DNA from 4 places in the Pedobacter sp. GQ55 genome. Region 2 is predicted to be linked to each of the others. Evidence: riboswitches for the same ligand, from Rfam matches in the RefSeq annotation. Region 2 holds a riboswitch; each other region holds the start of a gene.
What was found. A riboswitch is a leader RNA that binds a small molecule or an ion and turns the genes downstream of it on or off. The one in region 2 is predicted to bind S-adenosylmethionine.

Region 1: linked by a shared signal. The riboswitch ahead of metH (methionine synthase) and the one ahead of AC6CH7_RS18355 (cysteine desulfurase family protein) in region 2 are both predicted to bind S-adenosylmethionine.
Region 3: linked by a shared signal. The riboswitch ahead of AC6CH7_RS07965 (SusC/RagA family TonB-linked outer membrane protein) and the one ahead of AC6CH7_RS18355 (cysteine desulfurase family protein) in region 2 are both predicted to bind S-adenosylmethionine.
Region 4: linked by a shared signal. The riboswitch ahead of AC6CH7_RS24720 (O-acetylhomoserine aminocarboxypropyltransferase/cysteine synthase family protein) and the one ahead of AC6CH7_RS18355 (cysteine desulfurase family protein) in region 2 are both predicted to bind S-adenosylmethionine.

What each region holds. Positions count from the first base shown of each region.
Region 1 is NZ_JCAXEI010000005.1:195,328-198,517, forward strand. It holds gene metH (methionine synthase) at 1-1,225, opposite strand, end outside; SAM riboswitch class I at 1,343-1,452, opposite strand; gene AC6CH7_RS15350 (Bax inhibitor-1/YccA family protein) at 1,718-2,470, opposite strand; gene AC6CH7_RS15355 (hypothetical protein) at 2,519-3,088, opposite strand; gene murQ (N-acetylmuramic acid 6-phosphate etherase) at 3,095-3,190, opposite strand, start outside.
Region 2 is NZ_JCAXEI010000007.1:105,356-108,545, reverse strand. It holds gene AC6CH7_RS18360 (sterol desaturase family protein) at 1-879, opposite strand, end outside; SAM riboswitch class I at 1,213-1,324, shown strand; gene AC6CH7_RS18355 (cysteine desulfurase family protein) at 1,409-2,545, shown strand; gene AC6CH7_RS18350 (peroxiredoxin family protein) at 3,064-3,190, shown strand, end outside.
Region 3 is NZ_JCAXEI010000002.1:721,961-725,150, forward strand. It holds gene AC6CH7_RS07960 (alpha-L-rhamnosidase) at 1-1,339, opposite strand, end outside; SAM riboswitch class I at 1,506-1,614, shown strand; gene AC6CH7_RS07965 (SusC/RagA family TonB-linked outer membrane protein) at 1,866-3,190, shown strand, end outside.
Region 4 is NZ_JCAXEI010000015.1:92,369-95,558, reverse strand. It holds gene AC6CH7_RS24720 (O-acetylhomoserine aminocarboxypropyltransferase/cysteine synthase family protein) at 1-1,164, opposite strand, end outside; SAM riboswitch class I at 1,404-1,517, opposite strand; gene AC6CH7_RS24715 (trans-sulfuration enzyme family protein) at 1,676-2,794, opposite strand; gene AC6CH7_RS24710 (lipocalin family protein) at 2,913-3,190, shown strand, end outside.

The sequences.
Region 1 (3,190 bases), on a different contig from region 2:
TCATCGAGGCTTCCGAATCAATCATTCCCTCATCCATGTTCACATCAATAACCTGTGCGCCACCTTCAACCTGCTGACGTGCAACAGCAAGTGCAGCTTCGAAATCTCCGCCTAAAATGAGTTTAGAGAATTTCGGAGAACCGGTAATGTTTGTACGCTCACCAATGTTTACAAAAATACTCTCTGGAGTTATGGTAACCGGCTCTAATCCGCTTAAACGCAGATAAGGGTCTATTTGAGGTATTTTACGCGGCGCTACATTTTTCGCTTTTTCGGCGATACAGCCGATATGCTCAGGTGTAGTTCCGCAGCAACCACCTACAATATTTACGAAGCCATGCTGAATAAAATCTTCTACCAGATGAGCCGTTTCATGAGGCATCTCATCGTAAGCACCAAATTCATTTGGCAACCCCGCATTGGGGTATGCAGAAACATAGCAGCCTGCCTTAGCAGAGAGTTCTTCTATGTGCGGCCTCATGTCTTTTGCCCCTAAGGCGCAGTTGAAGCCTATGCTTAACGGGTTGGCGTGTATTACAGAATTTAGGAAAGCTTCGGCAGTTTGACCTGACAAAGTTCTTCCGGAAGCATCAGTAATGGTTCCCGAGATCATGATCTCTATTTTACGGCCAATTACATTCTCATATTTTTTGATGGCAAATATCGCAGCCTTGGCATTTAGGGTGTCAAAAATGGTTTCAATTAACAGCAGGTCTGAACCGCCATCAACCAGTCCGCGTATTTGTTCGTAATAAGCATCAACTAATTCATCGAAAGTAAGTGCCCTGAACCCTGGATCGTTTACATCCGGAGAAATAGATAGCGTTCTGTTGGTAGGACCTACGGCACCGGCAACGAAACATTTTCTGTCGGGATTAGCCGCCATGAACTCATTAACTGCCTCTTTGGCTATTTTAGCCCCTTCAAAGCTCATCTCATAATCGAGCTCTTCCATCTGGTAATCGGCCAGTGAAATACGTTGGGTACTAAAGGTATTGGTCTCAATGATATCTGTACCGGCCTTTAAATATTCAGTATGAATGGCCTTAATGATATCTGGACGGGTAATGTTTAGTAAGTCGTTATTACCTTTTACATCACACGGGTGATCTTTGAACCGCTCGCCCCTGAAATCTTCTTCAGAAAGGACGTAACGTTGTATCATAGTGCCCATCGCACCATCAATGATCAGGATACGTTTTTCTAACTCTGCTCTAATGTCCATTTTTAATAGTAATATGAGTAGGTAATAAGCTAAAGTTGATAGAGGCTACGCCTAAACAAGTGCCGAACTCATTACATACAAAGCTTATTCGAAAAGTCCGGTTTAGGTGTCGACTTTAACTTATCTTTCGGGAACCAATGGTTTGGCTCCAGTAGAATGTAGCACCTTGTAAGCACAGGTTGCTAAGACTTCGCAGGGTCTAATCCCTCCGTCTTTCTCTATAAGCATTACAAAGGTGCAACAAAGAAAAATCATTTCCAAAATTTCGACCGTTAAAGCATATAAAATTGTACAGAGGAGACAATTAACTCAGGACTTCGAAACATTGTTTTGAAAACATGGCCATGTACAGCTGAATTTGAAAGTGTAAAATGTGCTTAATTAACAAGCTGGTAATGTACTCCTGAAAGATAAATATGTAAACAATGAAAAGGCGGGTGAAGCATAATTTATTGCTCTACCCGCCTGTTCATTGTTTAAGAAAACAAGTTGTTATTTTCTGCTTCCGAAGATTCTTAATAGATATAAGAAGATGTTTATAAAGTCTAGGTAAAGAGATAAGGCTCCCATAATTGCCAATTTCTTAGCATCAGTTGCCGCCATTTGATCTCCATTTTCTTCAATACCTGCACCAATACGTTTCAGTTTTTGAACATCATATGCTGTTAAGGCGGTAAAGATTGCTACTCCAAAGAAGCTCATTATGTAGCTAAAACGATCACTTCCGATAAACATGTTGATGATACCGGCAATGAATAAGCCTACCACACCTACCATTAATATAGGGCCAAATTTGCTTAGATCTACATCTGTAGTGTAGCCTAAAACTGCCATTATTCCAAATATACCCGCTGCGGCCGCAAAACATGCTACAATTGAACCAGCAGTATAAATAAGTAATATAAAGCTTAAACTAACGCCTAACAGAACCGAAAATAACACAAATACGCCTAATAAAGCACCATAAGACAGGCGGTTAAATCCTGTACCCATTAAAATTACCAGACCAAGAGGTGCAAACATTGCGATATAACCTAGTATTGTTCTTTGTCCTGTTTCAAAATTAATTAATTGACTTAAAGCTGCGGGAGAGGTTGAAATAAGAAACGCAGCTAATGTTGATAAGCCAAGCGCCACAAACATCCATAAAAAAACATTAGCGAAGAATTTCTTGGCAACCTTGCCAGTTAAGTCTTCTACAAAAACGGACTGTTGTGCCCAATCATTATTATTGTTATTATTCATGTGTTTTAAATTTATTTAAAGATACGAATTGTTTCGTTCTAACAAAAGCTATGCCCCGAGCCTTTTTGTCAGGATTTCTTCAACTTTCTTGAAAAACTGAAGGGGTTTTAAGGTTCTCCATGCCATATCGTCAAGTTCGCCACCAAAATTGATGTAATAATCTATATTGCTGTTACGGAATTCATTGATTACATGTTCCTGGAAATTGATGCCTGTAATCCATCCATCTTCAACTTCCTGAAACCATTCTTCGTAATAACTATCTTCAGAAGAATGGAAGTTCAGTACATTTTCGCCAATCAGGATGAATTTGTTTATTCCCTCGTCAATCATGAGCTCAATGATTTCACGTTTCAGAAGCATAATGTCGTTACCAATGGCATCGTTCCACTCTCCAATGAGCTCTATGATTGCATAATTTCTATCATAGTCAACATACAATACTTTAAGGTACATCGTACTTGATCCGAAATCATCCCATTGGGGATGTAACAGGAAATTATACAACTGCTTGTCGAAATAAAATTCCGAGTACTCCGTGTTGTAGAATGGAGAACGTTCATCTTCTGCCGCGATATAATCATCTCGCCATAGATAGTAAGGCTCTATTTCGTGCATGCTGGATTATTTATGGGTAGATTCAACAGCTTTACGGACACTTCCATAACGGATCAGCAAATCTGCAGCATGCTCGTAATCAATATTCAGTTCGTCCATTAC
Region 2 (3,190 bases):
AGAAGAGGAGGCTTTGTGCTGCAAGTATTTCTTTTCGAGCGTTGGCCTGATCTCCTGATCCAGTCTGGAGGGATGACCAAAGACGATTTTTAATTTGGTCCTTATGTCGGGTACTTTTTTACACGCAGCTAAAATTTCAAGGTAGTAATGGAAGTGCTGCCATAAGAAGCTGTAACTTTTTACGGGATGTGTAAGACCGTACTTAGGTGGTTCTTCTTCCCTTTGGAATGTTCCAAAGATCTTGTCCCAAAAAACGAATACATCTCCATAGTTCTTATCAAGATATTTCTCATCGCTGGCATGGTGAACGCCATGAATGGAAGGCGTAACCAGAATGTATTCTAGCCAGCCTAAATTTCTAATCAGCTGAGTATGGGTAAAAAAAGAATAGGCTCCATGGACAACAAGAATAGTGATCACCATAGTAGGATGAAACCCCAATAGTGGTATAACGCACCAAAAAAGATTTCTGATCAGAGCCTGAAAAACGGTGATCCTTGCTGATACGGTAAAGTTAAATTCTTCGCTTTGATGATGTACGATATGGGCTGCCCAAAGGATGTTTACCTCGTGACCCAAACGGTGATACCAGTACCAAACCAGATCTGTAACGAGTATCAATAATATCCATACCCACCAGGTATTTGGTATACTGAAAAGTGCGTAGTTGTTATAAATCCAAAAGAATAAGCTGTAGAAACTTGCTGATATAAAGAGATTCAGAAGTCTTTCGGCAATGCCTATGCTGAGGTTGGAAATTGAACTTTCATATTTGAATAAATGCGCCTTTTTTAGCTTCACAGCGATGCCGTACTCTAAAAATAGAAACACAAAAAAAGCTGGAATAGCGAAGGCTAAATAGTTAAAATGGCTAGTCATAATTTAATTCCTCTTAGCCAAATGTAAATAAATACTACTATTTTAGTAGTATTTATTTCAAATTATATGTTAGCGAATAACAATGTTTCCCTGCTCAATGTTTATACATTCCAAAATCGAATGGAGATTGTTTTGCTATTGTGTAACGATTGTTTAAGCATTGTATAACACCTAGTAATGTTGTAGTTATCAATGTTTTATGAAAGTCGTTTCTTCTTGCTTTTTTGCGGTAAAACAAGCCAATTAATAGGAATTAAAATTTATTTTAATAAAGTCTAGTAAATTAGTAGTTTTTATTTATACATTTGGGACTCAATAGTTGTTCTTGTAATTTACTTATCCAGAAAGACAGAGGGAAAGGCCCTACGACGTCTTAGCAACCTGTACGAGCTTTGCTTGTAAAAGGTGCTAATTCCTGCTCCGCGAATGTGGAGAAAGATAAAATGGTAAAGAGTTGTACCTCTTCTGCATAAGCTGACATCACAGAATGATTAATTATAAACAATTAATTAAAAAAGAGGAGGAAGAAATGAGAATTTATCTAGACAATGCTGCAACCACCCAACTGGACAAAGAGGTTTATAAGGAGATTATCCCTTACCTGCTGGAGCATTTTGGCAATCCATCATCACATCATGAAGATGGAAGAATTGTGAAAAACGCTATTGAAAATGCCAGAAATACCATTGCTGATCTTTTAAATACTGCACCCAATGAAATTATTTTTACAAGTGGTGGTACTGAGGCCGATAATACAGCAATATTATCAAGTGTGTATTCTGAGCAGGTTAAACACGTAATTACTACTCCATTTGAGCATCATGCAGTTCTGCATACACTAGAAGCGCTTAAAAAGCGTAGTGAGATAACCCTAAGCTTTATAAATACGGATGATAAGGGAAACATTGATGTTGAGCATTTACCGCAACTATTAAAAAATAAGGAGCGCTCACTGGTATCGGTAATGCATGCCAATAATGAAATTGGGAATTTAAACGATATTGAATTAATTGGTGAGCTCTGTTGTAGTAGCAACACTATTTTTCATTCAGATACGGTTCAGACCATTGGGCATTATCGCCATGATCTGTCAAAATTGAAGGCACATTTTGTAGCTGCATCGGCACATAAATTTCATGGTCCAAAAGGTGTAGGATTTATTTACTGTAAAAATGGGATCCAGCTTTCGAAGCTGATTCATGGCGGATCTCAGGAACGCAGGCTACGTGCAGGAACCGAAAATATTCATGGAATCATTGGACTGGCAAAAGCTTTGGAAATTGCTTACCGCGATATTGATGAACATGCAAGGTATATACAGAAACTAAAAGACAGGATGATCTTTAAATTGAAGGCCGAAATTGAAGGGGTGCAGTTTAATGGAAATTCGGCCGATGCGGATAAGAGCCTTTACACCGTGTTAAGTGTTAGCCTGCCACAACATGAAGGTGCTGATGACTTATTGGGGTATCTGGACCTGAATAATATTTCTGTGTCTGGGGGAAGCGCCTGCTCTACAGGGTCGGCATCGCATGTGCTTAAAGCAATTAATGCAGATCCATCCCGTCATACGGTGCGCTTTTCGTTTAGTAAGTATAACACCATGGAAGAAATAGATTATACCGTTGAAAGGCTTTCTGCAATTTATAATGCGGTAACTATATAATGAGCTTAATGGTAAAAATTAACATCCTGGCTGTGTAGATTGCGTGGCTTTATGCAATGGTGGAAAGTTCATTCAGCTCGCTTTCTGCAACACGCCGGGATGTTAATTCATAAACGTTTAACAATATACAACAACGGCTAATAGAAGGCCGAATTATAACATAAAAAATAAATACTACTAAATTAGTAGATTTTTTTTGAATTGTTATTTCTAAGCATTACCTTTACATCAATCTAATAAAGCTCCACCCCTTAGTAGATGATTTTTATTGCCAACATCTAGTAACTCCACCATTAATAGATGATTTATAAAATTTTCTAAAAAATGATTTTTAGAAATATAAATTAACTAGTGATATGAAAAATTTAAAATTCTGTTGTTGTATGTGCATGTAGTTTCTACAGCATTCCCTGATTGATTTTCTTGAATTTATTCGTCAGAATCTAATAGCCAGGCTATTGAGGCAGGAATCGTTATGCCCAAAATTCTCTTAAACAACCTAAAAAACCCCCTATACAATGAACTTAAAAGATTATCTATTTAAAGCTAAATGCCTGTCGGCAGGTATTTTATTGAGTGGTGCAGCACTTGCAGGAACTAAACCTGAACCTGCAAAATTTATTAAAGAGGGCGTATGGCGCGGCG
Region 3 (3,190 bases), on a different contig from region 2:
ATTGTATAGGCTTACTGCTGGTTATCTCAACATACTGGAATCCCTTGTAATTGAACTTAGGCATAAACTCAAGTTCCCCTTTACCTGATAAGGTAACGATATCTGTTTGAAAAGGATCGGTATTGTCTTTCGGGCGATAGTAAACATCAATATTAGATAGGTCTAATCTTCCATTAGCATGCAAACGTTCGCCATGCTTAATACGAATAACAGTTCCTTCCTCTCCGCTTACTTTCATTTTTGTAACTCCGGAAATATTGCGACCCAGATCAAAAACATATACGGTGTCATTAACCTTTTGCATTGTTTTCGAAGGAATTTCTTCGACATTACGAATTGGCTGCATTACCTGACTTACAACATTATTTGATGGAGCAGCTCTAAGCGAGATTCCATTCCACTTCTTATCATCAAAATCTGCAGTATTCCAACCTGGTTGTTCCTTACGCGCATCATAATGCTCGGCAGTATAAATATTGTTAAGCACTATTGGACTTGAACTTGTTTTCCAGTCGCCACCGGAAGTAACCACATCAACAGTTCCATCTTCATAAGTGATTCTTAAATCCAGACAAAAAGTAGGTCTTGCTCTCCAGGGTGCCTTGTCAAAATTCCATACCGCAATAGATTGATGGTTATACCATCCATTGCCAAGTAAAACACCAACAGCATTTTTACCTTTTTGAAGTTGCGCAGTAACATCGTAAGAAACATACAAGTTACGTCTGTCGAAACGGGTGTACATAGGATCAAGTCTATGATTGCCTACTTTTTTCCCATTTAAATATAATTCGTATAAACCAGCAGCAGCAATATATGCCCTTGCAGATTTTATTTTTTTAGCGGGTTCAAATACTTTTCTGAAATATGGAGCCTCACGTTTATCAATATCGTTACCGTCACTAATCCAGGTACCTTTCCAGTTGTCGACTTTCATCATTCCTGTTTCGAAACTCGCCACCGCACCAGATGAAGCTGGTTTACCATCTTTATCCCAAAGCTCAACAAACCAGTAGTATTTAGTAAATGGCTCCAGGGTTTTGCCTTTATAATTAACAAGGTTGGCAGACGAGGTTACTTTGCCAGACTCCCATGAAAGCCCCTTTTTTCTTGCTACTTCTGATGAATCTTTACCTACAATAATTCTATAGGCAGTTTGTTTAGCACCCTGACGGGTATCTGCCATCATCCACGACAAGCGCGGATTTAACAAATCTACCCCAATTGGGTTTATCAAATGTTCGCATTGCAAACCGGAGGGTTTAACTTCATTAGAGTATGCTTTTTCTACCATAGGAATGGCGAAAAGTATCAGCAAGAAAGAATAAAGAAATTTCATTAGAATATTCAGGTAAAGTTGAGTGTGTTTACAATGTTAATTTTCTTAGGCATTTTCAGCAACCTGTACTGTCCTGCTCAAAATACAGAATATTTATTTTATTAATTTCTATAGGAATACTAGATTATTCCTATATTTGTCGCAGCAAATGGTTCTTAAAACTTCCTGCTTATCAAGAAAGACTGAGGGATTGGCCCTATGATGTCTTAGCAACCTCTACAATTTATTGTAAAAGGTGCTAATTCCAATTCGCTGCAAAGCGGAAAAGATAAGATTAAACAGCGCAATGCTCCTTATCAATCATCATAACCAAATCTAATTCTGTTCACGACAAAGTATGTAAGGGATGACCTAAACTATAAATGTATAAAAACATGACACAGAAAGTACACCAAAAAGAAATGCGCTGCTCATCTCCATCTCATTATCCTTCATCTGGTCTTATGATCAGTCAAAAACGAATGCACTGTTGCGTTATTTAATACAAACCAAAAGAATTTATTATACACCCATTTATTTAATTCACATGTTAAAAATATACAAAATTTTTGCGGGGATACTTATATCCTTTTTTTTCCTGCAAACCGTACAGGCACAATCTGTTAAGATAACAGGTACTGTTACCGGAAATCCTGATGGCGAAACCATTCCAGGGGCATCAATTACTATAAAAGGTAAAAAAAGCGGAACCACTACAGATGGTAGCGGTAAGTTTTCTCTTGCTGCAGATGTTAATGATGTGCTTAGTATATCTTATCTTGGATATACTACAAAAGAGATAACCGTTACCGCAGCCACAACTACATTAAATATTGCACTTGATGTTTCGGCCAATGCTTTAAGTGAAGTTGTTGTTACAGCCCTTGGTATCTCTAAAGAAAAGAAATCGCTGGGCTACTCAGTTCAGGAATTAAAATCTAAAGATATTGCTACTGCAAAAGAAACCAACCTGATCAACTCTTTGGCCGGAAAAATTGCAGGTGTACAAACTACAAGTAGCCAGGGCGATATGGGTTCATCAAGAATTATTATTCGTGGCGAAACCTCTATATCAGGTAACAACCAACCCCTCTTTGTAGTGGACGGAGTACCTGTTGATAACTCGCAGAATCTAGGTATAGCTGGATCAAGGGATTTTGCCAACACGATTTCTGATATTAATTCAGAAGACATTGAATCAATCAGTGTGCTTAAAGGTCCAAATGCAGCAGCACTATATGGATCACGTGCAGCAGCGGGTGTTATCCTTATTAAAACCAAAACAGGCAGAGGTCAAAAAGGCTTAGGTATCAGCGTTAACTCTAATGCTACATTTTCAAATCTGCTAACCTTACCCGATTATCAAAACTCATTCGGACAAGGCACAAGCGGCAAGTTTAGCTTTGTAGATGGAAAAGGTGGAGGTGTAAATGACGGTGTAGATGAAAGCTGGGGACCTGCATTAGACGGCCGTTTAATTCCGCAGTTTAACTCTAAAGGTGTTGCTGTTCCATTTATTGCTCATCCAGATAATGTTAGGGACTTCTTCGAAACAGGTTTTGCGCTTAATAATGGTATTGCTATTGCAGGCTCTGGAGAAAAACAAGATGTCCGTTTCTCTTACAACAACCTTACGCAAGGTGGTATACTGCCAAATTCTTCTCAGGACAAGAATTCGTTATTATTAAATACCACATACAGAATCACTCCTAAATTAACATTAAACGCTTCTGCAAATTATATAAAAAGCAATGCCGATAACCTTCCTGCATCTGGCGGAAAACGTGCAACAGGCCCGATGCTTCAATTTACATGGTTTGGAAGACAGGTAGATGTTAATCAGCTTAAAAACTATAAAGACGAAAACGGAAA
Region 4 (3,190 bases), on a different contig from region 2:
TGCTGAGGGTTGTATGATAAGGGTTTTTGCATCACCCAGGTTTGCAAGGTGACTAACAAGCTTAAGATTGTCTACCAATGCCGTTGCTTTTTCTTTATCACCATGTAGTTCAAAAGATAGCACTGCACCGAAACCATTCTTTAAATATTTTTTGGCATTGGCATGGTATGGGCTGCTTTCAAGTCCAGGATAATTAACACTTTTCACAGCATCATGGCGCTCCAACCAGGTTGCCAGTGCAAGTGTGTTGTCTACGTGCCGTTGCACGCGAAGCGATAAAGTTTCTAATCCCTGAATTAAAAGGAAAGAATTGAAAGGAGAGATGGCCGGGCCAAAATCCCTTAAGCCTTCAACGCGGGCACGAATAATGAATTGAATATTTCCAAAGGGACCACCAATTCCAAAAACATCATTAAAAATTAAACCATGATATCCTTCCGATGGTTCGGTAAATTGAGGGAATTTACCATTTCCCCAGTTGTAATTTCCGCCATCTACTATTACTCCGCCAATACTGGTGCCGTGTCCGCCAATCCATTTGGTAGCAGATTGAACAACAATATGGGCCCCGTGTTCTAAAGGTTTAAATAGGTAACCGGCTGCACCAAAAGTATTATCTACTATTAGTGGTAAATCGTGTCTGTTGGCAATGGCAGATAATTTTTCGAAATCAGCAATACTAAAAGCCGGATTACCAATGGTTTCTAAATATATAGCTTTGGTATTTGCATCGATTTTTGTTTCAAAATCATTAGCATCATCACCATTAGCGAATCTAACCTCAATACCAAGACGTTTAAAGCTTACTTTGAACTGATTATATGATCCACCATATAAATGAGATGAGGATACAAAATTGTCACCTGCTTGTAGGATGTTATTTAACGCAATAAATTGAGCTGCCTGTCCCGAAGCTACTGCTAAAGCAGCCACACCGCCTTCAAGCGCTGCTACTCTTTTTTCGAAAACATCTGTTGTTGGATTCATGATCCTGGTATAAATGTTTCCGAATTCCTTTAGCGCAAATAAGTTTGCACCGTGTTCAGAGTTCTTAAAGCCGTAAGAGGTGGTTTGATATATTGGAACAGCTCTTGATCCTGTTGTAGGATCAATTTCCTGACCTGCATGTACTTGTAATGTTTCGAATTTATGTGATGTTGACATGTTATATTTAGTTTTAAGTGGTTCCTGTTATGTTTTTGATTAGATACGTTATAAGATTTTTAGCTTCGGAAACGTATACGGTTGTTAAGCGTACCCCTGCAAGGGGCCTTCCGTATGAATGTGAAATGCAAAAGGAAGATTTGTAAATTATAGTATGCAACAGCACATGCAATTAGCCTGCTGAGGATAACAATAATTTAACAGATTTGAAGTAATTCTTACAGTTTTCATTTTGTTTCAATTTATCTTTCCAAACGACACCACGTCTTTTGGTCAGGAATTGGCACCTTCTCCATCTTGGGAGGGTTGCCAGTGGGTCAAAGAGCCTGTCTCTCGCCACTTCTTTATAAATCAAACCTTTTATTAAGGAAGGTTGACTTGATTAGCTTTCGCTAAATGATACTGCAAATGTAGATTTAAGTTAATAAATATCCAAAATTATATTTTGGATATTTATTAACTCGTTGTTTTACAGCGCTGTAAATTGGTTTTTTGATGGATTAGCTTGGTTTTATCCGGCAAGTGCCTGATCTAAATCTGCTATTAAGTCATCTATATGTTCAAGTCCAACAGATATCCGAATTAAATTTTGTGGGGTTTTGGTGTCCGGTCCTTCAACAGATGCACGGTGTTCTATTAAACTTTCAACTCCACCTAAACTTGTAGCCTGCGCAAAGAGTTTAACTCTATTAACCACTTTTCTGGCCTCATCAGATCCTCCTTTAACTAAAACTGATAACATTCCTCCAAAGCCGGTCATTTGCTTTTTTGCTATGTCATGCTGAGGATGGGTTGTTAATCCTGGATAATAAACTGCTACAATAGCAGCATGTTTTTCCAGGTGTAATGCTAAAGCCATTCCATTAGCGCAGTGGCCACGCATACGATATGCCAATGTTTTGATGCTTCTTACCAACAGGAAACAATCGAAAGGAGAGGGTACTGCTCCGCCAACTTGCTGTATATTTCTGATCTTTTCCCAAAATTCATTTTTTTCTGCGGTGATAAGTACACCACCAAGAACATCACTATGGCCACCAATGTATTTTGTTGACGAGTGCATAACAATATCAGCCCCAAAATCAATTGGATTTTGCAAGCATGGCGAAGCAAAAGTGCTGTCGCAGGCAAGGATAAGGTTGTTTTCCTTAGCAATTTTGGAAACTCCGGCAACGTCTGTAATTTTTAATAATGGATTTGAGGGGGTTTCTACCCATATCAGTACTGTATTCTTTTTAATGAATTTTGCTATGTTATCAAGGTTAGTAAGATCTATAAAATCAATTTCAAGGATGTCTTTAAAGATCGTCTGCAATTGTTTTTTAAAACCCCAGTACATGTCATCAGGAGCAATGATATGGCTCCCTGGCTTTAAAGCTTGAAAAACTGCCATCCCCGCTGTATTTCCTGAAGAGAATGCACAGGCTTCTACGCCTTTTTCCAATTCTGAAAGCGCATTTTCTAATGCTGATCTATTTGGATTACTCACTCTGCTATACATGTGTCCACCAGAGTAGCCACCGTCTTCATTTCTCAGGAAGGTGGTAGATAGATTTATAGGGGGGGTGACATCGTTAGTACTGACTTTGTATAAATTTCCAGCATGTATTGCAAGTGTTTCTGGCTTCATTATTACGGGGTTAAAAGTTAAGATTGGGCATAAGATGTAACAAAGTTAAGGGTATAATATTATTCACCTTGAGTTTTGGCAAGATTTATGTAATTGAATTATCAAATTAAAGAAGAATATGAAAAGAATATTACTGATAGCAGCCATTTTATGCAGTTCGTTAATGGTTTTGCAAAGTTGTTCACCTAAAGGTGGTGCAACTCAAAGTTTAAAGAAAGGTAATGTAACTGGTAATTGGGTTTTAAATGATATTACATTTGAAGGCTTGCCGCAATCAGCAGTAAAATCATTATTTGATGAAGGTTCTTACACTTGTTTTCAAGGAAGTACCTGGAGCCTTACTAACAGCGGTAATGGAAGTTATACCTTACCAGGTGGTGGAGCGTGTACTGCAAA